One region of the Streptomyces sp. R35 genome, then DNA from elsewhere that is predicted to be linked to it. Evidence: riboswitches for the same ligand, from Rfam matches in the RefSeq annotation. Region 1 holds a riboswitch; each other region holds the start of a gene.
What was found. A riboswitch is a leader RNA that binds a small molecule or an ion and turns the genes downstream of it on or off. The one in region 1 is predicted to bind thiamine pyrophosphate.

Region 1 (10,362 bases):
TGCTGTCCCAGCTGGACGAGAAGGCCCGCCGAGATCACCTCGACCGCTACCCCGTGCAGTCGATCACTCCGTACACGGTGCGTGACAACGACAGTCTGCTGCGGCGCCTGGAGCGGACGGGCCGGATGGAGCCCGTCATCGAGCGCCAGGAGTACGCGCTGGGCACGGTCTGCGCCGCGATCCCCATCACCGCAGGCTCCACCGCCGGGACAATGGCCATTTCCCTGCCTTCTCACCAGGCCGAGCGTCTGCTACCCGCCGCACGGCAATTGCAGAGCGAAGTCGGCAGGCTGCTAGGGACACTCGCCATCTCTATCAGTATCTGAAAACTCACTCCTTGTGATCTGGTGTGCACGTTAAGCAAGATTCCTGCAGTGTCAGGGGGACGATTCCTGGCCAGTCGACGGCAAACGACGGGGTAGGCGATGCGCGAGTCGGTGCAGGCAGAGGTCATGATGAGCTTCCTCGTGTCGGAGGAGCTGTCCTTCCGCATTCCGGTGGAGCTGCGATACGAGACCTGTGATCCGTACGCCGTGCGGCTGACCTTCCATTTGCCCGGTGACGCGCCGGTGACCTGGGCGTTCGGGCGGGAGTTGCTGATCGACGGCGTGGGCCGGCCGTGCGGTGACGGCGATGTGCACATCGCGCCCGCCGATCCGGAGGCGTTCGGCGAGGTGCTGATCCGGCTTCAGGTGGGCGGCGACCACGCGCTGTTCCGGTCGGGGGCGGCGCCACTCGTGGCGTTCCTCGACCGTACGGACAAGCTGGTGCCGCTGGGGCAGGAGCGTTCCCTCGCCGACTTCGACGCGCACCTCGACGAGGCGCTGGACCGCATCCTGGCGGAGGAGCAGAGCGCGGGCTGAGGCACTGCCGCACACCCAAGTGGAGTAACGCTTCCTCTCAAGTCACACCGGCATCAGGAGACTTCAGCGCTTGCGGCGGCGGCCCTTCCCGCCGCGTGCCGGCGTCCTGGACCCCGTGGGCTCCACAGGGCGGGCCGCGGTCTCCGGGCGGTCCGCGGAGACCACCAGGGCGGCCAGCGCGGTGGTTACCGGCACCGAGGCGACCAGACCGATCGAGCCGACCAGGGTGCGCACGATCTCCTCGGCGACCAGTTCGCTGTTGGCGACCGTACCCACGCTGCTCTGGGCGATCGAGAAGAGCAGCAGCAGCGGCAGCGCGGCGCCCGCGTACGCCAGGACGAGGGTGTTGACGACCGACGCGATGTGGTCGCGGCCGATACGGATGCCCGCGCGGTACAGGCCGCGCCAGCCCATCGTGGGGTTCGCCTCGTGCAGCTCCCAGACCGCGGACGTCTGCGTCACTGTCACATCGTCGAGCACACCGAGCGAACCGATGATGACGCCCGCGAGCAGCAGACCGCTCATGTCGATGGATGGGTACAGGCCGTGGATCAGGCCGGTGTTGTCGTCGGTGTTGCCGGTCAGCGCCGCCCAGCCGATGAATTCGGAGCCGAGCACACCGATCAGCAGCAGCGAGAGCAGCGTGCCGATCACCGCCACCGATGTACGGGCCGAGAGGCCGTGGCACATGTAGAGCGCGATCAGCATGATGGCGCTGGCTCCGACGACCGCCACGATCAGTGGATTCGAGCCCTGCAGGATCGCGGGCAGGATGAAGAACGTCAGGATCAGGAAGCTGACGGCCAGTGCGACCAGCGCCATGATGCCGCGCATCCGGCCCACCACAACGACAACCAGTGCGAAGATCCCGGCGAGCAGGGCCATGGGGAGCTTCCGGTTCACATCGGTGACCGAGTACTGCAGATCCTTGGGCGCGGAGGGCTCGTACGCGACCACGACCTTCTCGCCCTCGTGCAACTGCCGCGACTGGTCGGGCTGGACGATCTCGGTGAACGTACGGCCCTTGTCCTTGCCGGTGTCGACCCGGATCGTCGCCTTCTTGCAGTCGCCCGTCGCCTGCTGCTGCGCGGAGGAGCCCTCGGCGGTGGAGGTGTCGCCCGTCGGGGTCTCCCCCGAGGCGTTCACGGACTTGCAGTCCACCTTGTCGACCTTGGTGACCGTCGCCTGCTGGGTCTGCCGGTCGAAGCCGACGCCGGTGCGCTCGTGAGAAGGAGCGCCGCCGGGCCACAACACCACAAGACCCACGACGACCGCCGCCGTGAAGGGGATCAGCACCGCGGCGATGACCTTGCGCAGATGCTTGGAGACGGGGGTGGCGGGGCCATGGCTGTGACTGTGCGAGTGGCCGTGCCCGCCGCCGGGACCGTGGCCGTGCCCATTGCCGGGTCCGTGACCGTCACCGGGTCCGGAGCCATGGCCGCCACCGTCCGGACCATGCCCGCCGCCGTCACCGGAGCCGTGTCCATGGCCGTCACCGGAACCGGGTCCGCGCGGCGGCTCGGACGGTGGGAACGGGGACTGCTGTGTCGTGGTCACCGACCGATCATCGCAAGAACGGCGGGGGCCCTCTGTTCACCGCGCCAGATATGACGCTAGCGTGGAGGCACCTTTGCACACGCGGGAGCTCGGAGCACCGGGCTGAGAGGGCGCTGACCTTCGTCTTAGCGATGTTTCACATGAAACATCGGCGGACGGAAGCCGCTGCGTCGACCGCCGAACCTGTTACCGGGTAATGCCGGCGTAGGGAGTAGGTCTCATGACCAACAAGGACGTACGCACGCCTGCCTCCAGCCAGACGGACGGGGCGCTTGCTCCGGCCGAGAACGGTGGGGCGTCCGCCCCGACCGAGAACGGCGAGGCCGGGAAGTCCATCGGCTGGCACAAGGGGTACGTCGGGGGTTCACGTCCCGATCTACGGGTGCCGGTCCGCCAGGTGCACCTCACCAACGGGCAGTCCGTCACGCTGTACGACACCTCGGGCCCGTACACCGATCCGACCATCGACACCGATGTACGCAGGGGTCTGGCGCCGCTGCGCGAGAACTGGATCATCGCCCGCGGCGACACCGAGGAGTACGCGGGCCGCCCGGTCCGTCCCGAGGACGACGGGATCAAGCACACCTCACCGCGCGGGGGCCTGCGCAACCTCGACGCGGTCTTCCCGGGGCGGCCGCGTCAGCCGCGCAGGGGCCGCGCCGGAGAGGCGGTCACGCAGCTCGCGTACGCCCGGCGCGGCGAGATCACGCCCGAGATGGAGTTCGTGGCGGTCCGCGAGAACGTCGACCCCGAGGTCGTACGCGAGGAGATCGCCGCCGGCCGCGCGGTGCTGCCCGCGAACGTGAACCACCCGGAGATCGAGCCGATGATCATCGGCAAGCGGTTCCTGGTGAAGGTCAACGCCAACATCGGCAACTCGGCCGTCACGTCCTCCATCGAGGAGGAGGTCGAGAAGATGACCTGGGCGACCCGCTGGGGCGCCGATACGGTCATGGACCTGTCCACCGGCCGCAACATTCACACCACCCGTGAGTGGGTGCTGCGCAACTCCCCCGTCCCCATCGGCACCGTGCCGCTCTACCAGGCGTTGGAGAAGGTGGACGGCCGCGCCGAGGAGCTGACCTGGGAGATCTACAAGGACACGGTCATCGAGCAGGCCGAGCAGGGCGTGGACTACATGACGGTCCACGCGGGGGTACGCCTGCCCTACGTGCCGCTCACCGCGAACCGCAAGACCGGCATCGTCTCGCGCGGCGGCTCGATCATGGCGGCCTGGTGCCTGGCGCACCACAAGGAATCGTTCCTGTACGAGAACTTCGAGGAGCTCTGCGAGATCCTCGCGGCGTACGACGTCACGTACTCGCTCGGCGACGGGCTGCGGCCCGGGTCGATCGCGGACGCCAACGACGCAGCACAGTTCGCGGAGTTGAGGACACTCGGGGAACTCAACACGATCGCCAAGCGTTTCAACGTACAGACCATGATCGAGGGCCCGGGACATGTCCCGATGCACAAGATCAAGGAGAACATCGACCTTCAGCAGGAGATCTGTGATGAAGCTCCGTTCTATACGCTCGGCCCGCTGACGACGGACGTCGCGCCGGCGTACGACCACATCACCTCCGGCATCGGTGCCGCGATGATCGCCTGGTGGGGCACGGCCATGCTCTGCTATGTCACGCCCAAGGAGCACTTGGGCCTGCCCAACCGTGACGACGTCAAGACCGGCGTCATCACCTACAAGATCGCCGCCCACGCAGCCGACCTCGCCAAGGGGCACCCAGGTGCGCAGGAATGGGACGACGCGCTGTCCGACGCCCGCTTCGAGTTCCGGTGGGAGGACCAGTTCAACCTGGCCCTCGACCCGGACACGGCACGGGAGTTCCACGACGAGACACTGCCGGCCGAGCCCGCCAAGACGGCTCACTTCTGCTCCATGTGCGGGCCGAAGTTCTGCTCGATGAAGATCTCGCAGGACATCCGGCGGGAACACGGCGGTTCGCAGGTGGAGATCGAAGAAGGCATGGCTCAGAAGTCCAAGGAGTTCGCGGCCGCGGGCAATCGGGTCTACCTGCCCATGACCGACTGAGCCGGACACATGTGCTGACGCCTCCGCCCGGGCCCCGGTCACCACGACCAGGTCCTGCCTGGGCTGTGGGACGTCGTGCGGCCACGTCGTAACGGAAGAGACAGGATCACGCATGGCGTGATCAGCATCCCTGCGCTGCCTGACATGGGCGGGATCGATGTGGCCAACGGAGTCGTTCGAGGCGTCTGGGTGTGCTTCGAACGGCTCCGGTGCCGGGTTCTCTCGGCAGACTGGGCGCATGACATCGACAGCCATGAGCAAGGGCGCCAATCTTCCCGTCGTCGCCGGGGCCGTGCAGGCCGTGCTCGGCTGGAGAGGAGGAGCCGGTGCGCCGGACGCGGATGCCTCGGCGCTGCTGCTCGGCGCGGACGGACGGGTGCGGGGCGACGGGGACTTCGTCTTCTACAACCAGCCGCGGCATGCCTCCGGCGCCGTACGCCATCTCGGGAAGCAGCGGGATGCCGCTGGCACGACGGACACGGTCGAGGTGGACCTGCGCGCCCTGGAGCCGGGCATCGAGCGGGTCGTGCTGTGCGCCTCGGCCGACGGTGGCACGTTCGGTGAGCTGACCGGACTGACGCTCATGCTGCTCGACGCCGGGACGAGGCAGGAGGTCGCGCGTTTCGAGATGGAGGCCACGACGGAGACGGCGTTCATCGGGGGTGAGCTGTATCTGCGGGGCGGTCAGTGGAAGTTCCGTGCGGTCGGGCAGGGCTATGCGTCCGGACTCGCGGGGCTGGCCACCGACTTCGGGATCAGCGTGGACGAGGAGGCCGGTGCGGCCGGGGGCCCGGAGCCCAGCACCGCCGGGTTCGCGGCGCCAGCCCCGGCTGCCGTTCCGCCTGTGGCGCAGCCCGCCCCGGCGGTTCCAGCCGTACCCCCCGCCCCCGCCCCTCGCCTCGTCAAGGGCGAGGAGCAGTTGCCCGTGGACATGCGCAAGCGGCTCTCGCTGCGCAAGGAGCAGGTCGCGGTCAGCCTGGAGAAGCATGGTGCGGCAGGGGTGACGGCCCGCGTCGTCCTGGTCCTGGACGCCTCCGGGTCGATGTCCTTCCTGTACTCGAAGGGCGTCGTGGCCGACGTGGTGGAGCGGATGGCGGCGGTGGCCGCGCAGCTGGACGACGACGGGGTGATGCAGGCGTGGACGTTCGCGTCCCATCCGGCGCGGCTGCCGGATCTCGGTCTGGGGGAACTGCCTGAGTGGCTGGAGCTCCATGTCCGGGTCGGTGAGCTGAGCCTGTTCCGACGGAGCAAGAAGCCGCGGAAGGGCCTGCGGCCGGGGCAGGTGGACATGCGCGCGGTCGGGATCCAGAACGAGGAGCAGAAGGTGATCGCGGAGGTCCGGACGTATGTGCGCGAGCACCCGGCCACCGATCCCACGCTGGTGCTGTTCTTCTCCGACGGCGGCGTCTACCGCAACAAGGAGATCGAGAAGGAGCTGCTGGAAGCGGTCGAGGAGCCGGTCTTCTGGCAGTTCGTGGGCTTGGGACGGTCCAACTACGGCGTGCTGGAGCGGTTCGACACGCTGCCGGGCCGACGCGTCGACAACGTGGGGTTCTTCGCCGTCGACGACATCAGCGACGTACCGGATCCGGAGCTGTACGACCGGCTGCTGTCCGAGTTCCCGGCCTGGATGACCGCGGCCCGGCAGCTGGGCATCATCTGACGGCGCCCTGCCGGACGGCGCACGGCGGACATGGCCCACCGGCTCGGGCCCGCACTCCATCAGCGCGGGCCCCGGTTTCCTCCCCACACCCGGCCGTAGCCCGGACACGAGCCGCCCGGTCGGCCCGGGCGCCCGGGTGTCACTCCGGCTGGTGCTCCGGCCCTCCGAAGTCCGGGCTCGTGAAGTCAGGGCTGGTGAAGCTCGGGCGCGGGCCGGCCGCGGGGCCGCCGTCGGGGCTGCTGAACCCCGGCCGGTCGTAGCCGAGCTGCGGGATGCGGCTGGGTGCCGGTGCCGGACGGCCCAGCGCCGCGGAGCCCGGGTCGGCGAGGGCCTCCCGGAGGAACGGCAGGATGCCGCGCTCCAGCAGGGCATCGCGCCAGGCTTCCCTGGCCCGGGCCACCTGTTCGCTGAGCTCGCCGCGTGCTCCGGCCTGGAGCGAGGACGAGCTGTTGCGCAGTGCGGTCAGCAGCAGTCCGACCGCGGCGACCAGAATCGCGGCCGCCGTGACCGCGCCGAAGACCCACCCGGTGGTCAGAAGGGTCTTGGCGAACGTCTGTTCGGGGTCGAGCATCTGCAGCAGGTACCCCACGAGCAGGAAGATCGCCGCGGCCGTCCCGGCGAGGACCGGGGCGAGCACCGCGACGACGGCGATGGCACCGGCTCCGGCGGTCTCGGACACCTCCCCCACGGTGGCGGCGAGCCGCATCGCGGTCGCGCCCGGCTCCGCTGAGCCGGCTTCCTCGCTCATGACCGGGGCGGACGGCGCCGGCTGGCGCAGTTCCTCGCGGATCTTGACGTAGTGCTGGTATTCGGTCGCCGCGGCCGCCGTGATGAGAGCGGTGGCGTTGAGCGCCATCGTGCGCAGCTGTTCGGGGTTGAGCCGCTGGCCGACAGCGGCGAGTTCCGGGCGGTGTGGTGCGGAGCGCAGCGCCTCATCGAGGATCCGCTCGTACTCTTGGCGGTCCTCGCTCAGCAGGTGCTGCGGAACGCTGTTCATGTGCATCCCCCGATGCTCCGTAGGGCTGGTGGCTCGCACGCTGACGAGCCGTCGGGCAGAAACGGAGGGGAGCCTGCTACGGATAAGCCGATGGTAGAGCGGTGACGGCACGCCGTGACAGGGGGTTTCCAGAAATTGCCCCCTGGCCAGCGCAGTCCTCCGTGGGGGACGCTTGCCCGAGGAACGCTCAGCTATCCAGGGGAAGTTGCCGGACCAGCAGCTTTCCGGCCATGGTCACTCCGCCGTCCATCGCGATGGCCAGCCCGTCGGCGTAAAGATGCGGTCCCTCGACCACCGGGCCCGCGCCGTCCTCGCCCTCCTCCGAGCCGACCTCGCCCAGGAGGTACGGAATGGGGCTGTGACCATGGACGATGCGGGTGCCGCCGTACGCGCCGAGCAGCTCCCGGACGGCCTCGGCGCCCCCGTCGTCGCGGAACGCGAAGCGCTTGGTGAACTTGCGGAAGAGGTCCCAGCACTCGTCCGCGTCGTTGCGGGTGAGGGTTTCGCGGACGGTGTCGTTGACCGCTTCGATGGAGTCGCCGTAGTCGAGATAGGCGGTGGTGTCGGAGTGCACCAGGAGGTGTCCGTCGACCTGCTCCATGGCGTCGAGCCGGGCCATCCACTGCAGGTGGTGGTCCTGGAGACGGTCCATGTCGGTCTTCTGGCCGCCGTTGAGCAGCCAGGCGGCCTGGAAGGTGGCGGTGCCCGCGCCGGAGTTGACGGGGGTGTCGCCGAACCGTTTGGCGCCGAGCAGCAGCAGCTCGTGGTTGCCCATGAGGGCCTTGCAGTAGCCGCCGGCCGCGGCCGCCTCGGCGGACAGCCGCATCACGAGGTCGATCACGCCGATGCCGTCCGGGCCGCGGTCGGTGAAGTCGCCGAGGAACCACAGGCGCGCGGTCCCGGCGGACCAGTTGCCCGCGGCGTCGATGAGGCCCTGCTCCTGGAGCGCGGCGACCAGCTGGTCGAGATAGCCGTGCACATCGCCGACGACGTACAGCGGACCCGGCCCGTCGCCGGGCGCCGGGGCGGCCACGGCGTCGGGGTCAACCGCGACCTGAAGCGTGTCACCCCGGTTGATGACGGGCAGATCGCGCCGCGTGGGTGTGTACTCCGCCGAGTACTCCGCGGACGGGTACTCGGCAGGCGGGTAATCCGCGGACGAGTGCGCCGCGGCCGCGTACTCGTCGGACTCCTCGGCGGGTCTGGCGCCCTCGCCGGGAGGCGTGCTCTGCGCGTACGGACCGGTCTCGGGGACGTACGGACCGGTCTCGTGGACGTACGCGGGCACCCGGAAGTCGCGCAACGTCGCCGTCCGCACCACCTCGGGTCCCTGACCGGCCCCCTGAGTCATCGACCCCTCCACCACCATCGCGCCGCATCTGCACCGGATCGGACTGCCTGGTCGCAGCGGCCCGCGGTGTCGTCCGCCCATCATAGGAATGCGGATCGCGCCATGTGATGACCCAGGGGTGGTGAATCGGAGGAGGAGCCCAGTTCACCGCGGTTTTCGCCCGAATTGGGCGGGGCTTTCCCCGCCCTTTCAGCGTCGGGCGTCAACCCTTCTCGGGTGATCGGGGCGCACTGACTGTCGTACGGGGCGGACGGCGCTCGGAGGACGTCCGCACAATCAGCTCCGTCGGTATCACCTGCTCGACCGGTTGGTCCGATTCGACCCCCTCGATGGCGTCGATGAGGAGCTGGACCACGGCCGTGCCGATCCGGCGCGGTTTGAGGGAGAGCGTCGTGATGGGCGGCTCGGTGTTGGCGTAGACGGTCGACTCGCTGCAGCAGACCAGCAACAGGTCGTCCGGTACGCGCAGACCGTAGCGCCGGGCCGCGGCCAGCAGGTCGGTGCCGTTCGGGTCGAAGAGACCGTAGACGGCGTCCGGGCGGTCGGGCCGGGCGAGGAGCCGGTCGGCGGCGACGGCCCCCGCGCACGGATCGTGCGCCGGGTAGGCCTCGTACACCGGATCCTGGCCCACGCGCTCGCACCAGCGCAGGTATGCGGTGGTGGAGAGATGGGTGTACGTGTCCGTGGTGGTGCCGGTGAGGAGGCCGATCCGGCGGGCGCCGGCGTCGGCCAAATGGTCGAGGATGCCCAGGACCGCGGCCTCGTGGTCGTTGTCCACCCAGGCGGTGACCGGGAGCGAGCCCGCCGGGCGGCCGTCGGAGACGACCGGTAAGCCCTGCCGGACCAACTCGCTGACCACCGGGTCCTGGTCGGACGGGTCGATGACCACGGTTCCGTCCAGGGCGACGTTCGACCACACGTCGTGGCGCGAGGTCGCGGGGAGGATGACCAGGGCGTAGCCCCGGGCGAGCGCGGCCGAGGTGGCGGCTCTGGCCATCTCCGCGAAGTACGCGAACTCCGTGAAGGTGAAAGGTTCATCCCCGTATGTCGTCACGGTCAGGCCGATGAGGCCCGACTTGCCGGTACGGAGGGTTCGGGCCGCGGCCGACGGGCGATAGCCCAGCCGGTCGGCGACCTCGCGGACGTGGCGTCGGGTGGCGTCCGGGAGCCGGCCCTTGCCGTTGAGGGCATCGGACACAGTCGTGATGGAGACCCCTGCGGCCGCAGCCACGTCTCTGATACCCGCCCGGCCCGGTCGACCGCCTCGGCGGGAGGTCTCCGCCCGGCTCACCTGGTGCTTCCCTGCTGCTGTCATGGCGAGCCGATAGTAGGGCTCATGCGGTGGGGTAGTGCGGACGCATATGCACTCGTTGACAGGCACGTTTCTGCATGGTCGAAGTGGGTCAACTCCCTTAGAAACAAAGGAAGTTGAACGATACAATGGCAGTACGTGACTTGTCGGCACGCATGAGCCTGCCAAGTGGGCCATGTTTCGAAGAGGTCTCAACTCACCTTCACGAGGGATGCGCGCCACGGCGTGAGCCACCGGCGCGCGCGCCTCCGGGTGGCGCGCCCCCCATTTCGTACGCCTTCGTACAAGGATGACCGCCGAGCCGTACGAGGATCATCACCGGAACGTACGAGGATCACCGTCGGACAGTCACGAGGATGATCACCGAGCAGCGCCCGGCCGCCGGCCGGTGGGCGTTCGGTGGTCCACAGCCATTCGCAGCGGCGCCGAATCCTCATAAGGTGAGAAGCATTGGTAGCCGGTGGTGATCATGAGCCGCTGGTCGTCACGAGGAGGACTGCGGTGAGCGAGACGAGCCCCAAGCTGCGTGCCGAGCTGGAGGGTATCCCCACCTACAAGCCCGGCAAGCC
Region 2 (10,362 bases), 2.4 Mb from region 1:
GTCCCTGCTGTCCGAGGGCGGGACGGAGGCGCTGACCTTCCCGGCTCTCGCTGAGCGCACGGGGCTCGCGCGCTCTTCCGTGTACGAGTACTTCCGGTCGCGGGCGGCTGTCGTCCAGGAGCTGTGCGAGGTCGACTTTCCCGTCTGGGCGGCGGAGGTCTCCGCGGCGATGGAGCGGTCCTCCTCTCCGGAGGACAAGGTCGAGGCCTATGTCCGGCAGCAGCTGACGCTGGTCGGGGACCGGCGGCACCGCGCCGTGGTCGCCATCTCGGCGAGCGAGCTGGACGCCGGGGCCCGGGAGAAGATCCGTGCCGCCCACGGCGGGCTCGTGGCGATGATCGTCGAGGCGCTGGGGGAGATGGGGCACGCCGAGCCGCGGCTGGCCGCGATGCTTCTCCAGGGCGTGGTGGATGCGGCCGTGCGGCGCATTGAGCTGGGGGCGGCCGAGGATCCTTCGGCGATTACCGAAGCGGCTGTTGCCATGGCTCTGCGGGGCGTTCGGGGCTGAGCCCGGGTTTGCCGGGCACCCGGTGCCTGGGCTGAGCTCGGTCCTGTTGGGCACCCGGCGTCGGGGCTGAGCTCGGGGTGGGTCGCGCGGCCCGGCGCTGTACGGGGTGCCGCTCACTTTGGGACGGGCGCCGCCCCAGCGGCACGATTGCCCACAGTTGTGCGAGCGCGGCTGCCCAGGGTTGTGCGGGCGCGGCTGCGCACAGTTGTGCGGGCACGCCTGCCTAGGGTTGTGCGGGCACGGTTGCGCACAGTTGTGCGGGCGTGGCTGCCCAGGGTTGTGCGGGCGCGGCTGCCAGCAGTAACGCGGTCGCGCATGCCGCAGCTGCGCGGCGCGCATGCCCGCCGCCAGGACGGCTGGCCGTGACCGCAGGCAGGATGGCCGTGACCGCAGCCAGGACGACTGTGCCCGCAGCCGGAGCTACGGGTGCACAGCCGTCCGGCTCTCGGTCACCGGGAGCAAGCGGGACGGGCCCCTGCGCAGCAGCCACGGTGGGAGCAGGGACAGTGGGTCCAGGTAGGTTCTGCCTCTCAGCAGGCCCCAGTGCAGGCAGGACGTCGGGCAGTGGGTGGTGCCCGGTTCCACGGTGCCCAGGATCTCGCCCGTCAGTACCTCGTCGCCCTTCTTCACGGACGCCCGCACCGGTCCGTACGTCGTCCGCAGTGGTGGCGTCCCCGTGCTCGACAGTTCCACCGAGACGACCCCGCGCCCCGCGACCCGGCCCGCGAAGGACACGCGTCCCGGCGCGACCGCCCGTACCGCGGTGCCCGGGGCCGCCGCGAGGTCCACACCACGGTGGCCGCGGCCGTATGCCGTCGCCGGAGGCTCCCAGCCTCGTACGACCAAAGGGCGCAGACCCACCGGCCAGGTGCGGGCGACGGCCGGGACCGTCGGATCGGGGCCCGGTGGTTCCGCGGTTCCCGGCGGGGCGGGTGCCGCCGTCGCGGTCGTGCGGGCCAGGGCCGACGGGGTCAGCGCCCCCAGGACGGTCACGGTCATTCCCAGCAGCAGCCCCAGCCACGTACGCACACATCGTTTCGCTCGCATGCGAGAACCGTCCCGCATCGGTCGGATCATGGCCGGGATCTGTGGAATACCGGCTGGTTGTGGACAGCGGCGTCACCCTGCACCTCCCGGGTCCCGTACACTTCTCATGGCGATCCGGGTCACCGGGTCGACTTCGCACGCCCCGACATTCGGTCATCAAAAACCGGTGTCAGCGCCCCTCGGTCCCTCGTGGCAAGGCGCATCGCGGGCGTCAGGCGCGAGTGCCGTCCGGCACGCGCGGCACAACCGAGAACACCAAGGAGAACGGCCATGGCCGTCGTCACGATGCGGGAGCTGCTGGAAAGCGGCGTCCACTTCGGTCACCAGACCCGTCGCTGGAACCCGAAGATGAAGCGCTTCATCTTCACCGAGCGCAACGGCATCTACATCATCGACCTGCTCCAGTCGCTGTCGTACATCGACCGCGCCTACGAGTTCGTCAAGGAGACCGTCGCCCACGGCGGCACGGTCATGTTCGTCGGCACGAAGAAGCAGGCGCAGGAGGCCATCGCCGAGCAGGCGACCCGCGTCGGCATGCCCTACGTCAACCAGCGCTGGCTGGGCGGCATGCTCACCAACTTCTCGACCGTCTACAAGCGTCTGCAGCGCCTCAAGGAGCTCGAGCAGATCGACTTCGAGGACGTCGCCGCTTCGGGTCTCACCAAGAAGGAGCTTCTCGTGCTCTCGCGCGAGAAGGCCAAGCTGGAGAAGACCCTCGGTGGTATCCGCGAGATGCAGAAGGTGCCCAGCGCCGTCTGGATCGTGGACACCAAGAAGGAGCACATCGCGGTCGGCGAGGCCCGGAAGCTCAACATCCCGGTCGTCGCCATCCTCGACACCAACTGTGACCCCGACGAGGTCGACTACAAGATCCCGGGCAACGACGACGCGATCCGCTCCGTCACCCTGCTCACCCGCGTGATCGCCGACGCCGTCGCCGAGGGCCTCATCGCCCGCTCCGGCGCCGGCAAGGCCGAGGGTGACAAGGCCGCGGGCGAGCCGCTCGCCGCGTGGGAGCGCGACCTGCTCGAGGGCGAGAAGAAGGCCGACGAGGCCGAGGTCCAGACCTCCGCCGAGACGGAGAAGGTCGCCGACGCCGAGCAGGCCGAGGCTCCGGCCGCCGAGGCCGCCGCTGTCGAGGCCCCCGTCGCCGAGGCTCCGGCCGCGGACGCCGAGCAGGCCTGACCCCTCACCCCTTCGGGTTACGGACGGCGGGGGCCCACAAAGCCCCCGCCGTTCGGCCCGTAGATCTTCAGACTTCGAGAGAGATTCCAGGAATCATGGCGAACTACACCGCCGCCGACGTCAAGAAGCTCCGTGAGCTCACCGGCGCCGGCATGATGGACTGCAAGAAGGCGCTGGACGAGGCCGACGGCAACGTCGACAAGGCCGTCGAGGCGCTGCGCATCAAGGGCCAGAAGGGCGTCGCCAAGCGCGAGGGCCGCTCCGCCGAGAACGGCGCTGTGGTTTCCATCATCGCTGACGACAACACCTCCGGTGTCCTGGTCGAGCTGAAGTGCGAGACGGACTTCGTCGCCAAGGGCGAGAAGTTCCAGGCCGTCGCCAACCAGATCGCGCAGCACGTCGCCGCGACCTCCCCGGCCGACCTGGACGCCCTGCTCGGCTCCGAGATCGAGGCCGGCAAGACGGTTCAGGCGTTCGTCGACGAGGCCAACGCCAACCTGGGCGAGAAGATCGTCCTGGACCGCTTCGCCCAGTTCTCCGGCGCGTACGTCACCTCGTACATGCACCGCACCATGCCCGACCTGCCCCCGCAGATCGGTGTTCTGGTCGAGCTGGACAAGGCCGACGCCGACCTCGCCAAGGGCATCGCGCAGCACATCGCCGCCTTCGCGCCGAAGTACCTCTCCCGTGAGGACGTTCCGGCCGAGGTCGTCGAGACCGAGCGCCGCGTCGCCGAGGAGACCACCCGCGCCGAAGGCAAGCCCGAGGCCGCCCTCCCGAAGATCGTCGAGGGTCGCGTCAACGGCTTCTTCAAGGAGGCCACCCTCCTGGGCCAGCCGTACGCGCTCGACAACAAGAAGTCCGTTCAGAAGGTCCTGGACGAGGCCGGTGTCACCCTGAAGCGCTTCACGCGCATCAAGGTCGGCATCTGAGTCCGTACCGCGATCGACGCGCGACCCCTATAGGGTCGACAGCAGTCGTCCGCGTACGCCGGCAGCACGCACGCGCGTGTGCCGGACGACAGCAGATCTGACGAGGAGGCCATTGCCGAGCATGGGAGCCAACACCCCACCGGCAATGGCCTTCTTCGTATGTGCACCATGAGGAGATCTCCATGACCACCACCCAGGCCGACCAGGGCGAGAAGACCGACGACGGCAAAGGCTCCGGACGCTTTCTGCTGAAGCTTTCCGGCGAGGCGTTCGCCGGCGGCGGCGGACTGGGCGTCGACCCCGATGTGGTGCACAAGATCGCCCGCGAGATCGCGGCCGTCGTGCGCGGCGGTGCCCAGATCGCGGTCGTCATCGGCGGCGGCAACTTCTTCCGCGGCGCCGAGCTCCAGCAGCGCGGTATGGACCGGGCCCGTTCCGACTACATGGGCATGCTCGGCACGGTCATGAACTGCCTCGCCCTCCAGGATTTCCTGGAGAAGGAGGGCATCGACAGCCGTGTCCAGACCGCCATCACCATGGGCCAGGTCGCCGAGCCGTACATCCCGCTGCGCGCCGTGCGCCACCTGGAGAAGGGCCGTGTGGTCATCTTCGGCGCCGGTATGGGCATGCCGTACTTCTCCACCGACACCACCGCCGCCCAGCGCGCTCTGGAGATCGACGCCGAGGCCCTGCTGATGGGCAAGAACGGCGTGGACGGCGTCTACGACTCCGACCCGAAGACCAACCCCGAGGCCGTCAAGTTCGACGGGCTCAGCTACGGCGAGGTCATCACCCGGGACCTCAAGGTCGCCGACATGACGGCCATCACGCTGTGCCGGGACAACAAGCTGCCGATCCTGGTCTTCGAGCTCCTGGCGGAGGGCAATATCGCACGGGCCGTCAAGGGTGAGAAGATCGGCACACTCGTGGGCGACCAGAGCGGCCGGGCCTGACGGGGACCGCCCGGAGCGGGGACGAACCCCCGCCGAGGACGGACCCTGACCGGGGGATGGACAATGTCCTGCCGGTCCGGAACCGTGCAGGAATAAGACGCGACGCAGCCGGCCGCCGACCCCGACGAGGAAACAGCTGCCGGGCCTACTCAAGACACGCAGGAGCAAGTGGTGATCGAAGAGACCCTCCTCGAGGCCGAGGAGAAGATGGAGAAGGCCGTCGTGGTCGCCAAGGAGGACTTCGCCGCGATCCGCACCGGCCGTGCGCACCCGGCGATGTTCAACAAGATCGTGGCCGACTACTACGGCGCACTGACGCCGATCAACCAGCTGGCCTCGTTCTCGGTGCCGGAGCCGCGCATGGCCGTGGTGACCCCGTTCGACAAGAGCGCGATGCGCAACATCGAGCAGGCGATCCGCGACTCCGACCTGGGCGTCAACCCGAGCAACGACGGCAACATCATCCGGGTGGTGTTCCCGGAGCTGACCCAGGAGCGCCGCAAGGAGTTCATCAAGGTCGCCAAGACGAAGGGTGAGGACGCCAAGATCTCGATCCGCTCCGTCCGCCGCAAGGCGAAGGAGACCATCGACAAGCTGATCAAGGACGGCGAGGTCGGTGAGGACGAGGGCCGCCGTGCGGAGAAGGAACTCGACGACACCACGGCGAAGTACGCCGCCCAGGTGGACGAGCTCCTGAAGCACAAGGAAGCGGAGCTGCTCGAGGTCTGATGAACGACTCTTCCTGGGGGGCGCCGCCACAAGCCGGGTACTGGGGGCCGTCCGAGCAGGGGCCTGTCCAGGGGGCAGCCCCGGCGGGTCCCACGTACGATGCGCATGACGCGCAGCAGACTCGCCCCATGCCCATCGTGCCCGACGTACCCGCACACGGCGGGGACCAGGATGACGACCGGGGGGCCGCTCGGCTGAGCGGCCCCCTGTTCCGCGACAACCCACCACCAGCGGCGCCCTACGGGGATCCGTCGCACCTTCCGCAGAGCCCGCAGGAGCCCATGCCCAGCGCCACCCCCCAGCCCGCCCCCGCACCTCAGAAGAAGAGTGCGGGACGCGACCTGGGCGCGGCCATAGGAGTGGGCGTCGGGCTCGGTGCGGTGATCGTCGCGTCGTTGTTCATCGTCAAGGCCGTCTTCGTCGGAGTCATAGCGGTCGCCGTGGTGGTGGGGCTGTGGGAGCTCACTTCACGGCTGGAGGAGCGCAAGGGCATCAAGGCGCCCCTCGTGCCGCTGGCGCTCGGCGGGGCGGCCATGGTCGTCGCCGGATACGTCCGGGGTGCCGAGGGCGCGTGGGTCGCGATGGCTCTCACCGCGCTGGCCGTCCTGGTCTGGCGGATGACGGAGTCGCCGGAGGGCTACCTCAAGGACGTCACGGCGGGGGTCTTCGCGGCCTTCTACGTGCCGTTCCTGGCCACCTTCGTCGCCATGATGCTCACCGCCGACGACGGTCCGCGCCGCGTCCTGACGTTCCTGCTCCTGACGGTCGTCAGCGACACGGGCGCGTACGCGATCGGCTGGCGCTTCGGCAAGCACAAGCTGGCGCCGCGCATCAGCCCCGGCAAGACCCGCGAGGGTCTGTTCGGAGCGGTCAGCTTCGCGATGGCGGCGGGTGCGCTGTGCATGCAGTTCCTGATCGAGGACGGCGCCTGGTGGCAGGGTCTGATCCTCGGCCTCGCGGTCGCGGCCAGCGCCACGCTCGGCGATCTTGGCGAGTCCATGATCAAGCGGGATCTGGGCATCAAGGACATGGGCACGCTGCTGCCAGGGCATGGCGGCATCATGGACCGGCTGGACTCGCTGCTGCCCACGGCTCCGGTGGTGTGGCTGCTGCTGGTGATCTTCGTCGGCTCGGGTTGACGGACAGCAGGTACTCTGGAAGGGCTCGCGGCGTCAGACTGCGGGCCCTTTCGTACGTCCCCGCCACCGCGGGGGTGGTCCAGTGAGGTCTCCTGGCTTGGGTATGGCCCTGCCGTTGTCCCCGCCCGCGCGGGGTGCCAGGCCTCTGTAGTCATGAGGAGATGCCCGATCGTGGCACGTCCAGTCCCCGGCGAGCTCACCTTCGTCGCACCCCGCGGAGCCAAGAAGCCGCCGCGGCACCTCGCCGACCTCACGCCCGCCGAGCGCAAAGAGGCCGTCGCCGCGATCGGTGAGAAGCCGTTTCGCGCCAAGCAGCTGTCCCAGCACTACTTCGCGCGGCTCGCGCACGACCCCGCGGAGTGGACGGACATCCCGGCCGCCTCGCGCGGCAAGCTCCAGGAGGCGCTGCTTCCGGAGCTGATGACGGTCGTACGGCATCTGTCGACCGACCAGGAAACCACCCGCAAGACCCTGTGGCGGCTCTTCGACGGCACGCTCGTCGAGTCCGTGCTGATGCGGTACCCGGACCGGGTGACCATGTGCATCAGCTCGCAGGCCGGGTGCGGCATGAACTGCCCGTTCTGCGCGACCGGGCAGGCAGGCCTCGACCGGAACCTCTCCACGGGCGAGATCGTGCACCAGATCGTGGACGGAATGCGGGCCCTCAGGGACGGCGAGATCCCGGGTGGTCCGGCGCGGCTGAGCAACATCGTCTTCATGGGCATGGGCGAGCCGCTCGCCAACTACAAGCGGGTCGTGGGCGCCATCCGCGCGCTCACCGACCCCGAGCCCGACGGACTCGGGCTCTCGCAGCGCGGGATCACCGTGTCGACGGTCGGGCTGGTCCCCGCCATCCACCGGTTCTCCGACGAGGGCTTCAAGTGCCGCCTCGCCATCTCGCTGCACGCGCCGGACGACGAACTGCGCGACACCCTCGTCCCCGTGAACACACGGTGGAAGGTGCGCGAGGTGCTCGACGCCGGCTGGGAGTACGCCGCGAAGTCGGGGCGCCGGCTCTCCATCGAGTACGCCCTCATCCGGGACATCAACGACCAGGCGTGGCGCGGTGACCGGCTCGGCCGGCTCCTCAAGGGCAAGCCCGTGCACGTCAACCTCATCCCGCTGAACCCGACCCCGGGTTCGAAGTGGACCGCCTCGCGGCCCGAGGACGAGAAGGCGTTCGTCGAGGCGATCGCGGCCCACGGGGTGCCGGTGACCGTCCGGGACACCCGGGGCCAGGAGATCGACGGGGCGTGCGGTCAGCTCGCGGCCACCGAGCGGTAGTCTGACCCCCGTAGGTACATCTTCATATTCCGACAGGGGAGCGCCACAGCGCTGAGAGTGCGGCAGCCGGGACACCGGTGGGCCGCAGACCCTCAGAACCTTGCCCAGGTCATTCTGGGTAGGAAGTTCGGTCATTACTCGAGCTGTTGCGCCCTGCCCGGGAACTGTCAGAGGTTCCCGGGCAGGGCCGCGTCTCTTCCTGGTCAGCCAGGAGGAATTCAGTGAGCACCACCAAGACGTTCACGGCCGTCGTCGTCGGCCTGGGCCTCGTCACGCTCTCCGCGTGCGGGTCGTCCGACAGCAGCGGTTCGGCGGACTCGAAGACCGTCACGCTCGTCAGCCACGACTCGTGGGCCGTGTCCAAGAGCGTCCTCAAGGACTTCGAGAAGCAGTCCGGCTACACGGTCAAGGTCCTCAAGGACGGCGACGCCGGACAGGCCGTCAACAAGGCGATCCTCACCAAGGACAACCCCCAGGGCGACGTCTTCTTCGGCGTCGACAACACCCTGCTGTCGCGGGCGCTCGACAACGGGCTGTTCCAGTCGTACGAGGCCAAGGGCTCGGACCAGATCCTCCCGGAGTACCGGGTCGACCAGGACAAGCACCGCGTCACGCCCATCGACTCCGGCGACATCTGCGTCAACTACGACAAGGCCTACTTCAGCGAGCACAAGCTGACGCCGCCGCAGTCCTTCGACGACCTGATCAAGCCCGAGTACAAGAACCTGCTCGTCACCGAGAACGCGTCCACGTCCTCGCCGGGCCTCGGCTTCCTGCTCGGCACCGCCGCCAAGTACGGGGACGACGGATGGCAGGGCTACTGGAAGAAGCTCAAGGCCAACGGCGTGAAGGTCGTCGACGGCTGGGAGCAGGCCTACAACGACGAGTTCTCCGGGTCCGCCGGCGGCAAGAAGGCCAAGGCCGACCGGCCGCTCGTCGTCTCGTACGCCTCCTCGCCGCCCGCCGAGGTCATCTACGCCGACCCGAAGCCGGCCACCGCGCCCACCGGTGTCGCGACCGGCACCTGCTTCCGTCAGGTCGAGTACGCGGGGCTGCTCAGCAACGCCAAGAACACCAAGGGCGGTAAGGCGTTCATCGACTTCCTGGCCACCAAGGAGTTCCAGGAGGACATGCCGCTGAACATGTTCGTGTACCCGGTGGTCAAGGGCGCCACGGTGCCCGCCGAGTTCACGGAGTTCGGCCCGCAGGCCAAGGACCCGGAGACCCTGGCCCCCGCCAAGATCGCCGCCAACCGTGACCAGTGGGTCAAGTCGTGGACCTCGCTCGTACTGAAGTAGCCAAGGCGGCGCCGAAGAAGCGCGGGAGCGCGACGCGGCTGGGCCTCATGGCCCTGCCCGTCGCGTTCTTCGCCGTCTTCTTCGCCTATCCCGTCGCCGCGATCGTCGCGCGTGGCCTCAAGGTCGACGGGGCCTGGCAGCTCGGGCGGATCGGTGACGTGCTCGCGCAGTCCGGCATCCGGCATGTCCTGTGGTTCACCACCTGGCAGGCGCTCGCCTCGACGGCGCTCACGCTGCTGATCGCGCTCCCCGGCGCGTATGTCTTCGCGCGCTTCGATTTCAGGGGCAAGCAAGTCCTGCGGGCCGTGGTGACGGTGCCCTTCGTGCTGCCCACGGTCGTCGTCGGTACGGCGTTCCTGGCGCTGGTCGGCCGGGGCGGGATGCTGGACCAGCTGTGGGGCGTACGGCTGGACACCACCGTGTGGGCGATCCTGATCGCGCACGTCTTCTTCAACTACGCGGTCGTCGTACGGACGGTCGGCGGGCTCTGGTCGCAACTCGACCCACGCCAGGAGGAGGCCGCGCGGATGCTCGGCCTCTCCCGCTTCGCGGCCTGGCGCAAGGTGACGCTGCCGGCCCTGAGCCCGGCCGTGGCCGCCGCCGCGCTCATGGTCTTCCTCTTCACCTTCACCTCTTTCGGCGTGGTGCAGATCCTCGGCGGCCCCACCTTCTCCACCCTCGAAGTCGAGATCTACCGGCAGACTTCGGAGATCTTCGACCTCGCGACGGCGGCGGTGCTGACGATCATCCAGTTCGTGGCGGTGGGCGCGATCCTCGCCGTGCACGCCCGGACCGTACGCCGCCGGGAGACCGCCCTGCGCCTGGTCGCCCCGGAGACAACCGCCCGCCGGCCGCGCGGGGCCGGGCAGTGGGCGCTGCTCGCCGGAGTCCTGGCGTCCATCGCCGTACTGCTCGTGCTGCCGCTCGGTGTGCTCGTCCAGCGGTCCTTCGACACCCCCGATGGCTATGGGTTCGCGTACTACAAGGCCCTGACCTCCGAAGACGGCGGCATCTTCCTCGTCGCGCCGATCGAGGCGATCGGCAACTCCCTGGAGTACGCGCTCGCCGCCACCGCCATCGCCGTACTGATCGGCGGTCTGGCGGCCGCGGCCCTCACTCGCCGGAACACAGGCCGTCTCGTACGAGGCTTCGACGCGCTGCTGATGCTGCCGCTGGGCGTCTCCGCGGTGACCGTCGGCTTCGGGTTCCTGATCGCGCTCGACGAGCCGCCACTGGATCTGCGGTCCTCCTGGATCCTGGTGCCGCTCGCCCAGGCGCTGGTGGGCG
Region 3 (10,362 bases), 2.5 Mb from region 1:
GGCATGAACCGGTCCGACTGCGCGGGCGTGAAGACGTCGTCCTCGCCGGCGTATTCGTCGTCCTGCGCGTAGGCCGGGGCGTCGGTCGCTTCGAGGTCGGAGACCTCCAGCGTCGGGTCCTGGTGGTCCGGCTCGCCGCGGCGGCGCTTGCTGGGCTTGGCGGGCTTACCGGACGCGGAACGGCCGTTGAGGGCCCAGCCCTCGGCGAAGCCGCGGCGGAACGACAGGGTGACGTATGTCTGGCCGACCGCGAAGGCGGCCGCACCCAGGCCGATGACGACCACGGAGGGCATCAGCACACCGAGGACCACGCCGACGAAGCCGACGAAGGCGAGCAGCCGGTAGCGCAGTCGCGCCTTGTACTGCAGCAGCACCTCGCCGAGCAGCCACAGCGCGACAATGCCGAACGCGATATAGAGGACCGTCCAGCCCATGTACGCCCCTCTCCCAGTGGCCGCTACCGCAGTCTGTCGTACGCGGGTGCGACCGGTCTAGGCCTGCTGTGGGTGGTGCAGGCCCAGATTCTCGTAGATTTCCAGCGTCGCCGTGGAGTTGTTGAGCGTAATGAAGTGCAGTCCGGGGACTCCCTCGGCCAGCAGCCTCGCGCAGAACTCCGTCGCGAACTCAATTCCAATGGAGCGTACAGCCGCCGCATCGTCTTTGGCTGTGAGGATCCGCTCTTTCAGGGCGTCCGGGAACGAGGCGTTACTGAGCTTCGGGAGCCGCTCCAGCATCTTCACACTCGTCACCGGCATGACCTCCGGAATGACCGGGGTCTCGCAGCCGGCCGCCGCGACACGGTCGCGCAGGCGCAGGTAGGAATCCGGCTGGAAGAACATCTGCGTGATCGCGTAGTCGGCGCCGGCACGGCACTTGTCGACGAAGTGCGCGACGTCCAGGTCCCAGTCCGCGGAGCGCGGGTGCATCTCCGGGAAGGCCGCGACGCCGACGCAGAAATCGCCGGACTCCTTGATGAGCTGAACAAGTTCGGCCGCGTAGGTCAGACCCCGCGGGTGCGGCACCCATTCGCCCATGGGGTCGCCGGGCGGGTCGCCGCGGACCGCGAGGATGTTGCGGATTCCGGCGTCCGCGTACTGGCCGATGATGTTGCGCAGTTCCGCGATGGAGTGGTTGACCGCGGTGAGGTGGGCCACCGGGGTGAGCGTCGTGTCGGCGACGATCTGCTCGGTCTCCTTGACCGTGCCGGCGCGGGTGGAACCGCCGGCGCCGTAGGTCACGGAGACGAAGTCGGGCGCGACGGCCTCGACCCGGCGGAGGGCGTTCCACAGGTTCCGCTCGCCCTTGGGGGTCTTCGGCGCGGAGAACTCGAACGAGTACGTCGTCTTGCCGGTCGCGAGCATGTCGCGCACGGTGCGTGCGCGATCAGTCCTGGTGGAAGCAGATCCGAGGGCCATACCGGCAGGTTAGCCAGGGGCCGCCGGTCCCCCAACCGAACCGAGGGGAATTGTCCGATTTGCCGACTTCTTGTCCACCCCTCGGACACTTACCGGACAACTAATCGGACAACCGGCCGGAACAGTCACCAGGTGACTACGCGTGACGCAGCCGCTTCGCGAACTCTCCCGCCGCCGCTCCCGGATCATCCGCCTCGGTGATCGCCCGAACGACGACGACACGGCGGGCGCCCGCCTCCAGGACCTCGTCGAGGTTGCCGAGATCGATGCCGCCGATGGCGAACCAGGGGCGGTCGCTGCCCAGCGAGGCCGTGTAACGGACCAGGTCGAGGCCGGGTGCGTGGCGGCCGGGCTTGGTGGGGGTGGGCCAGCAGGGGCCGGTGCAGAAGTAGTCCACGCCCTCCTGGACGGCGGCGGCGGCGACCTCGGACTCGGCGTGGGTGGAGCGGCCTATCAGGACGTCGTCGCCGAGGACGGCGCGGGCCGCGGGGACCGGGAGGTCGCCCTGGCCCAGGTGCAGGACGTCGGCGCCGATGGCGTGGGCCACGTCCGCCCGGTCGTTGACCGCGAGGAGCTTGCCGTGGCGTGCGCAGGCGTCCGCGAAGACCTGGAGGTGCTCCAGCTCCTCGGCCGCCTCCATGCCCTTGTCGCGCAGCTGCACGATGTCCACGCCGCCCGCCAGGACCGCGTCGAGGAACCCGGCGAGGTCGCCCTGGCGCTTACGGGCGTCCGTGCACAGGTAGACGCGGGCGTCGGCGAGCTGGGCGCGCGCGGTGTCGGCAGCGTTCTCGGGCATGCGTATATCCCCCGTTGTCGGTGCGTACGGACCACGGCGGCCGGGGTGGCCCTGACCCGCCGTGGTCCGTACGCCGGACGGTCTGTTCGGGTCAGACGGCGAGCGCCTGGGCGCGGCGCTTCACCTCCGTGCCGCGATTCTCGCTCAGAGCCTGCGCGGGGGTGCCGGGCAGGGTCGGGTCGGGGGTGAAGAGCCACTCAAGCATCTCTTCGTCGGAGAAGCCGTCGTCCCGCAGGAGCGTCAGGGTCCCGGACAGGCCCTTGACGATCCGGTATCCCTGCTCGGCGTCACCGTCGATGAAGGCGGCGGGCACGTGCAGCGCCCTGTTCTCACCACGTCGTACGGCGATCAGCAGGCCTTCCTTGACATGCTGCCGCACACGAGTCACCTCGACGTCGAACATTTCGGCGATGTCGGGGAGGGTGAGCCAGGCGGGGACGAGAGCATCAATCTTTGCGTCAATCTCGGTCACGGGACAAGCCTGCCATCCCGGACTGACAGTCGGAAGCCAAGGCCGTCCGACCTGGGGTAACGGATTAGGCCATGGCCGCCTTCAGAGGCCTCGACGGGTCCGCCAGCGCTTCCGGGTCCATCGGCGTGCCCGCCTCGATGAGTCTGCGCCCCTGGGCCAGGTCCCTCGGGCGGCCCACGGCCAAAAGGGCGACGAGGCGGTTCTCGCGCAGCCAGCAGACCGACCAGGAGGCGCCCGCGGGGTCGCCGCGCCACACCGTGGCATCGGCCGGGGCATGGTGGCCGACGTACTGGACGAAGCGGCCGAACTGCTCGGACCAGAAGTACGGGACCGGGTCGTACGCCGCCGGGGCCTCGCCGATGATGTTCGCGGCGACCGTACGGGGGCCCTGGAGGGCGTTGTCCCAGTGGTGGACGAGGAGGCGGTCCTCATACCTTCCCGAAGGGAAGGAGGCACAGTCGCCGACCGCGTACACGTCCGGTACGGAGGTGCGCAGATGGTCGTCGGCCACGATCTCGCGGTGGGCGCCGAGTTCGATCCCGGAGCCAGCGAGCCAGGCCGTCGCGGGGCGGGCCCCGATGCCGACGACGACGGCGTCCGCGGGCACCCGGGTGCCGTCGTCGAGGACCACGGCACCCTGCTCGATGCGCTCCACGCGCGCGTGGGTACGCAACGAGGCCCCGCTGTCCGCGTACCAGGACGCCATCCGTGCGGCCACCTCGGCGGGCAGCGCCCCGGCGAGCGGCCGGTCGGCGGCCTCGACGACGGTCACCGCGCACCCCGCCTCGCGCGCCGCCGTGGCGAACTCGGCGCCGATCCAGCCCGCCCCGACGACCACGATGTCGTGCTGCTGGGCGAGGACGGGACGCAGCCGCTCGGCGTCGTCCAGGGTGCGCAGCAGATGGACCCCGGGCACACCCTCCGCGCCCGGCAGCTGAATCGGCTCCGCACCGGTCGCGATGACCAGGACGTCGTACGGCTCGGGCCCGGTGGCGGTGTCCAGCTCATGCTCCAGAGGCCGTACACCGAGCGCCTCGCGCCCGAGCTGCAGATCGATGTCCAGTGCCTCGAAGTCGACGTCGAAGGCGGAGCCCTCGGCCTTTCCGAGCAGCACCGCCTTGGACAGCGGCGGCCGGTCGTACGGCTGATGGGGCTCCGCGCCGATCAGCGTCACGCTGCCCTTGAAACCCTGTTCGCGCAGGGCGACCGCGGTCTGCACACCGGCCATGCCCGCGCCTACGACGACGACCCGCCGTGCCGTACGCCCCTGCGACTGTGCCTGCGTCTGCTCGCTCACCTGATCACCATAGACAACTGACAATTCGTCAGTCAGCGGACGCGTTCAGTGACCTGTTCCACAATCCTCGCCGACCTGTCCGCCGATCTGTTCCACGACGCTCGTCCCGCTGCCCGTCTGCGACTCCCATTCCCAGGTCTCCTCCAGGCGTACGCGCCCGTCGGGCAGCTCGACCACGAGGGACACGCAGTGCCCCGACGAGGTGCTGCCGTCGCGCTTCAGCTGTACGTACCGGAAGTCGAGCCGGTCGTCTTGGCGGGTACCCAGAAGGTGGCCTCTTATGACATCGCCGCCCGCGTATTCGGCCCAGATCTCGCCGTCCTTCTCGTGGTATGTGAAGCGGGTGCGGGTGCCCACCTGGCCGGGCGCCTGGTCGGCGACAGGGGCGAGGACAAGGCCGTCGAGCGAACGCGCCATGGGCGGAGGCTCCCTTACTGAGACAGGTGGCGGCGGGCTAGGGTGGCCAACGTAAAGCACTCGCGGGAGCCCGGACGTACTGGGCTGAGAGGGAGGCTGGGACGGCCTCCGACCGTACGAACCTGATCCGGGTCATGCCGGCGAAGGGAGGGGCTGGACGCCCATGTCGCCTACACGTACGTCAGACGTCCTCGTCATCGGGGGCGGAATCATCGGGCTCGTGACGGCCTGGCGGGCCGCGCAGCGCGGGTTCACCACCGCCCTCGTGGACCCCGAGCCCGGCGGCGGAGCGGCCCAGGTGGCCGCCGGAATGCTCGCCGCCGTCACCGAACTGCACTACGGCGAGCAGACCCTGCTGGGTCTCAATCTCGCCTCCGCGCGCCGCTATCCGGAGTTCGCCGCCGAGCTCACCGAGGCGACCGGCCAGGACCTCGGCTACCGCCAGTGCGGCACGCTGGCCGTCGCGCTGGACGCCGACGACCGCGCCCATCTGCGCGAACTGCACGCCCTGCAACGCCAGTCGGGACTCGACTCGGAGTGGCTGAGCGGACGCGAGTGCCGCCGTCTGGAGCCGATGCTGGCACCCGGGGTACGCGGCGGTCTGCGGGTCGACGGCGACCACCAGGTCGATCCGCGCCGGCTCGCGAGGGCCCTGGTCACCGCGTGCGAGCGGGCCGGAGTGGTGTTCCACCGGACGTGGGCCGAACGGCTGACCGTCGTACGGGACCGGGCCACCGGAGTCGTCACCACGGACGGCACCGAGCTCGCGGCGGGTCAGGTGGTGCTCGCCGGGGGCAGCCTCAGCGGGCGTCTGGCGGGCGTTCCCGACGGCGTCCTGCCACCCGTGCGCCCCGTGAAGGGGCAGGTGCTGCGGCTGACCGTGCCGAAGCGGTACGCGCCCTTCCTGAGCCGCACCGTGCGGGCCGTGGTGCGCGGCAGCCAGGTCTACCTGGTGCCGCGCGAGAACGGCGAGCTCGTCGTCGGCGCCACCAGCGAGGAGCTGGGCTGGGACACGACGGTGACCGCGGGCGGCGTGTACGAGCTGCTGCGCGACGCCCATGAGCTCGTTCCCGGGATCACCGAGCTGCCGCTCACGGAGACCCGCGCGGGACTGCGCCCGGGTTCGCCCGACAACGCGCCGCTGCTCGGCCCGACCGAACTCGACGGCCTGCTGCTGGCCACCGGGCACTACCGCAACGGCGTCCTGCTCACGCCCGTCACCGGTGACGCGATGGCCCACGCCCTGACCACCGGTGAACTCCCCGACGAGGCCCGCCCCTTCACCCCCAGGCGTTTCAGCGCCGCCGCCCTCACGGAGCAGCCCGCATGAACATCTTCGTCAATGGAGAACGGCAGCGGATCGCCGCCGGGACCGCTCTCGACTCGCTCGTCGCGGCCCTCACCGTCGCACCCTCCGGCGTGGCCGCCGCGCTCAACGAAACCGTCGTCCCGCGCGGGCAGTGGTCGTCCACCGCCCTCTCCGAGGGAGACCGCGTCGAAGTCCTCACCGCCGTCCAGGGAGGCTGACCCATGGCAGACGATCCCTTCGTCCTCGGTGGTACGTCCTTCTCGTCCCGGCTGATCATGGGTACGGGCGGTGCGCCCAGCCTCGACGTCCTGGAACGCTCGCTCGTGGCGTCCGGCACGGAGCTGACGACGGTCGCGATGCGGCGCGTGAACGCCTCCGTGCACGGTTCGGTGCTGTCCGTCCTCGACAAGCTGGGCATCCGCGTGCTGCCGAACACGGCGGGGTGTTTCACCGCGGGTGAGGCCGTGCTGACCGCCCGGCTCGCGCGGGAGGCGCTGGGTACGCAGCTGATCAAGCTGGAGGTCATCGCCGACGAGCGGACGCTGCTGCCCGACCCGATCGAGCTGCTCGACGCGGCGGAGACGCTGGTGGACGACGGGTTCACCGTGCTGCCGTACACCAATGACGACCCTGTATTGGCGCGGAAGCTGGAGGACGTCGGCTGTGCGGCGATCATGCCGCTCGGGTCGCCGATCGGGTCCGGGCTCGGGATCCGGAATCCGCACAACTTCCAGTTGATCGTGGAGCACGCGCGCGTGCCGGTCATTCTGGACGCGGGGGCCGGTACCGCGTCGGATGCCGCGCTGGCCATGGAGCTGGGGTGTGCGGGGGTGATGCTTGCCTCGGCGGTGACGCGGGCGCAGGAGCCGGTGCTGATGGCTGAGGGGATGCGGCACGCGGTGGAGGCGGGGCGGCTGGCGTATCGGGCGGGGCGGATTCCTCGGCGGCACTTCGCGCAGGCGTCGTCTCCTGCGGAGGGCTTGGCGGTGCTGGATCCGGAGCGGCCGGCCTTCTGACCTTGGCTGTGCCTCGTGGGTGGTTACTGTCACAGAAGTTCCGGGCTCGCGCACCGCCCGTTTCCAGCCTGCTGGGAAGTGCGCGTCTCCTGTGGGGGTTCCCGCCGTTGGCGGCTGACCCTGCAAACGGCTCGTTGCGTGCGGTGTGCGTCACAGGTCGGCTGCAGTCGCGCTGCGGTATCGGGGGAACGGGCTGTCGTGACAGTGGCGGCTCGTACACTCACCTGCGTGGATACGACCCTTCAGGACCCGCTTGTCGGGCGCGTGCTCGATGGCCGTTATCGCGTTGACTCACGGATCGCGGTCGGCGGGATGGCCACGGTCTACAGGGCCCTGGACACCCGCCTCGACCGCGTGCTCGCGCTCAAGGTGATGCACCCGACGCTGGCCGCCGACGGCTCGTTCGTCGAGCGCTTCATCCGTGAGGCCAAGTCGGTGGCCCGGCTCGCCCACCCCAATGTGGTGCAGGTCTTCGACCAGGGGACGGACGGGTCGTACGTCTATCTGGCCATGGAGTACATCGCCGGGTGCACGCTGCGCGACGTGCTGCGCGACCGTGGTGCCCTGCAGCCGCGAGCCGCGCTCGACATCCTGGAGCCGGTGCTCGCCGCGCTCGGCGCCGCGCACCGCGCCGGGTTCGTGCACCGCGACATGAAGCCGGAGAACGTCCTCATAGGGGACGACGGCCGGGTCAAAGTGGCCGACTTCGGTCTCGTACGGGCCGTGGACACGGTCACCAACACGACGGGGTCCGTTCTCGGCACTGTCTCGTACCTCGCCCCCGAACAGATCGAGCACGGCACCGCCGACACCCGCGTCGACGTCTACGCGTGCGGGGTCGTCCTCTACGAGATGCTCACCGGCGACAAGCCGCACTCCGGGGACTCCCCCGCCCAGGTTCTCTACCAGCACCTCCACGCGGACGTGCCGCCGCCGTCGGCCGTCGTGCCGGGACTGCCGTACGAGCTCGACGAGCTGGTCGGCACGGCGACCGCCCGTAATCCCGAGGTGCGCCCGCACGACGCGGTGGCGCTGCTCGGCCGGGTGCTGGAGGCGCGGGCCGGGCTCACCGCCGAACAGCTCGACGCCATACCGCCGCAGGCGCTCGCCACGGGCCACGACAACGCCGGCGACCGTACGAGCGTGATCCCGCGCTCGCTGTCGGTTCCCCGTCTGCTGCCCGTGAACGAGGACGAGGACGACACCTCCGCCCTCGACCGGACCAGCCGGTTCGAGCGGACCAGCCGCTTCGAGACCGCACCGGTCGCTCCCTCGCGGCGCGCCCCTCGGGGGCCCCGGCGCGGCCTGATCGCCGTCGTCGCCGCCATCCTGCTGGTGCTCGGCCTCGGCGCCGGCGTCTGGTACATCAACTCCGGCCAGTTCACCAAGGTCCCGCCGGTCCTGTCGAAGACCGAGAAGCAAGCCAAGGACCAGCTGGCCAACGCCGGGCTCGACGCCAAGGTCAAGCACGCGTACAGCGACACCGTGAAGCGCGGCTCCGTCATCACCACCGACCCGGAGATCGGCGCCCGCATCCGCGACAACGACGCGGTGACGCTGACCATCTCCAACGGTCCCGAGACGGTGAAGGTGCCCGACTTGAAGGGCTTCGCGCTGTTCAAGGCGAAGGAAGTCCTCAAGGACGACGGACTCGCCGCGGGCATGGTCACCCGGGAGTTCAGCGAGGACGTCGCCAAGGGCTTCGTGATCAGCACGGATCCGTCGGCGGGCACCAAGCGGCACGCCGGTTCGGCCATCGCGATCACCGTCAGCAAGGGCAGCCCCGTGGAGGTGCCCGAGGTCACGGGCGCGTCCGTGGAGGACGCCACCTCGGAGCTCGAATCCTCCGGCCTGAAGGTGAAGATCGCCTCCGGGAAGGTCAATTCGGAGTTCGACAAGGGCCAGGTCGCCGAGCAGTCGCCGGGCGCGGGCCGCGAGCTCGCCGCCGGTGACACGGTAACGCTGACGATCTCCAAGGGCCCCGAGATGGTCCAGGTCCCGGACGTCGTGGGCGACAGCGTGGACGACGCGAAGAAGGCGCTGGAGGATGCCGGGTTCAAGGTCGACGAGGACCGTGGACTGCTCGGGCTCTTCGGGGACAAGGTCAAGAGCCAGTCGGTGGACGGTGGCGAGACGGCGCCCAAGGGATCGACGATCACCATCGAGATCCGCTGAGCCGGGGGCGGGCTTCACCGCCTTGAGGACCGCCGACGGGACACCCCGGAGCACGTGACACCCTGAAGAGCGTGACCAGCAAGCAGCTCCGCAACCCCGTCGGCGGCCATGTCCCCGTGGCCGGCGGCCTTGACTCCGTCGGCCTGACCTACGCCCGCGACCTGTTGGCCGAGACCGTCCAGGTCTTCGTCGCCAACCCGCGCGGCTGGGCCACGCCCCCAGGAAACCCGAAGCAGGACGAGGCGTTCCGCGCGGCCTGCGCCGCCGAGTCGATCCCCGCGTACGTCCATGCCCCGTATCTGATCAACTTCGGCTCGCACACCGAGGCGACGGTCGAGAAGTCGGTGGAGTCGCTGCGGCACTCGTTGCGGCGCGGGCGGGAGATCGGCGCCCTGGGCGTGGTCGTGCACACCGGAAGCGCCACCGGCGGGCGGGACCGGGCCGTCGCCCTCAAGCAGGTACGTGAGTACCTGTTGCCGCTGCTGGACGAGCTGACGCACGACGACGACCCGTTCCTCCTGCTGGAGTCGACCGCCGGTCAGGGCTCCTCCCTCTGCTCCCGCACCTGGGACTTCGGGCCGTACTTCGAGGCGCTCGACGCCCACCCCAAGCTGGGCGTCTGTCTCGACACCTGCCACATCTTCGCGGCCGGCCACGACCTGACGGGGCCGAGCGGGATGCACCAGACCCTCGACCTTCTCGTGGACACGGTCGGCGAGGGCCGACTCAAGCTGATCCACGCCAACGACTCCAAGGACGTCGTCGGCGCGCACAAGGACCGCCACGAGAACATCGGCTCCGGCCACATCGGTGAGGACCCGTTCCGCGCCCTGATGACCCACCCCGCCACCGAGGGCGTACCCCTGATCATCGAGACGCCCGGCGGCAAGGAAGGGCACGCGGCGGACGTGGAGCGGCTGAAGAAGCTGCGCGACGGCTGAGCCATCGGCCGAGGCCACCATCGCGGCCACTTTTCGAGACCATTGAGGAATACCCCCTGGGGGTATACGGTTCCTGCCTGATGCAGGAACCGTTACCTGACGTTGGGGGCTTCTCATGCAGCACGACGCACACACCGAGCACGCCGAGCACTCGCACCACGAGACCCACGCTCACCACGAGACGCACGCTCACGACATGGGCGGGGCCAGCTGGTCCATGGCCGCGCAGGCGACCCTGCACTGCCTCACCGGCTGCGCCATCGGCGAGGTGCTCGGCATGGTGATCGGTACCGCGTTCGGCTGGGGCAACGTACCGACGATGGTCCTGGCGATCGTCCTCGCCTTTGCCTTCGGCTACTCGCTCACGCTGCGCGGAGTGCTCAAGGCCGGCGTCGACTTCCGGACGGCGTTCCGGGTCGCGCTCGCCGCGGACACCGTGTCCATCGCCGTGATGGAGCTGATCGACAACGGCGTGATCGTGCTGTGGCCGGACGCGATGGACGCGGGCCTGGCGGACGCATTGT

Region 2: linked by a shared signal. The riboswitch ahead of AB5J50_RS35710 (thiamine ABC transporter substrate binding subunit) and the one ahead of thiC (phosphomethylpyrimidine synthase ThiC) in region 1 are both predicted to bind thiamine pyrophosphate.
Region 3: linked by a shared signal. The riboswitch ahead of thiO (glycine oxidase ThiO) and the one ahead of thiC (phosphomethylpyrimidine synthase ThiC) in region 1 are both predicted to bind thiamine pyrophosphate.

What each region holds. Positions count from the first base shown of each region.
Region 1 covers NZ_CP163440.1:5,493,693-5,504,054, reverse strand. The annotation lists gene AB5J50_RS25180 (IclR family transcriptional regulator) at 1-326, shown strand, start outside; gene AB5J50_RS25175 (SsgA family sporulation/cell division regulator) at 426-863, shown strand; gene AB5J50_RS25170 (YibE/F family protein) at 927-2,420, opposite strand; TPP riboswitch at 2,492-2,648, shown strand; gene thiC (phosphomethylpyrimidine synthase ThiC) at 2,641-4,470, shown strand; gene AB5J50_RS25160 (VWA domain-containing protein) at 4,709-6,133, shown strand; gene AB5J50_RS25155 (hypothetical protein) at 6,273-7,136, opposite strand; gene AB5J50_RS25150 (metallophosphoesterase) at 7,318-8,481, opposite strand; gene AB5J50_RS25145 (LacI family DNA-binding transcriptional regulator) at 8,684-9,796, opposite strand; gene hisC (histidinol-phosphate transaminase) at 10,295-10,362, shown strand, end outside.
Region 2 covers NZ_CP163440.1:7,859,078-7,869,439, forward strand. The annotation lists gene AB5J50_RS35670 (TetR/AcrR family transcriptional regulator) at 1-508, shown strand, start outside; gene AB5J50_RS35675 (murein hydrolase activator EnvC) at 929-1,555, opposite strand; gene rpsB (30S ribosomal protein S2) at 1,826-2,740, shown strand; gene tsf (translation elongation factor Ts) at 2,836-3,672, shown strand; gene pyrH (UMP kinase) at 3,855-4,625, shown strand; gene frr (ribosome recycling factor) at 4,797-5,354, shown strand; gene AB5J50_RS35700 (phosphatidate cytidylyltransferase) at 5,354-6,493, shown strand; gene rlmN (23S rRNA (adenine(2503)-C(2))-methyltransferase RlmN) at 6,647-7,777, shown strand; TPP riboswitch at 7,802-7,920, shown strand; gene AB5J50_RS35710 (thiamine ABC transporter substrate binding subunit) at 7,999-9,075, shown strand; gene AB5J50_RS35715 (ABC transporter permease) at 9,051-10,362, shown strand, end outside.
Region 3 covers NZ_CP163440.1:3,018,791-3,029,152, forward strand. The annotation lists gene AB5J50_RS13975 (hypothetical protein) at 1-434, opposite strand, end outside; gene metF (methylenetetrahydrofolate reductase [NAD(P)H]) at 492-1,415, opposite strand; gene thiE (thiamine phosphate synthase) at 1,552-2,211, opposite strand; gene AB5J50_RS13990 (Rv2175c family DNA-binding protein) at 2,303-2,683, opposite strand; gene AB5J50_RS13995 (NAD(P)/FAD-dependent oxidoreductase) at 2,748-3,980, opposite strand; gene AB5J50_RS14000 (hypothetical protein) at 4,026-4,397, opposite strand; TPP riboswitch at 4,450-4,563, shown strand; gene thiO (glycine oxidase ThiO) at 4,561-5,727, shown strand; gene thiS (sulfur carrier protein ThiS) at 5,724-5,924, shown strand; gene AB5J50_RS14015 (thiazole synthase) at 5,928-6,722, shown strand; gene pknB (Stk1 family PASTA domain-containing Ser/Thr kinase) at 6,951-8,897, shown strand; gene AB5J50_RS14025 (deoxyribonuclease IV) at 8,969-9,838, shown strand; gene AB5J50_RS14030 (DUF4396 domain-containing protein) at 9,954-10,362, shown strand, end outside.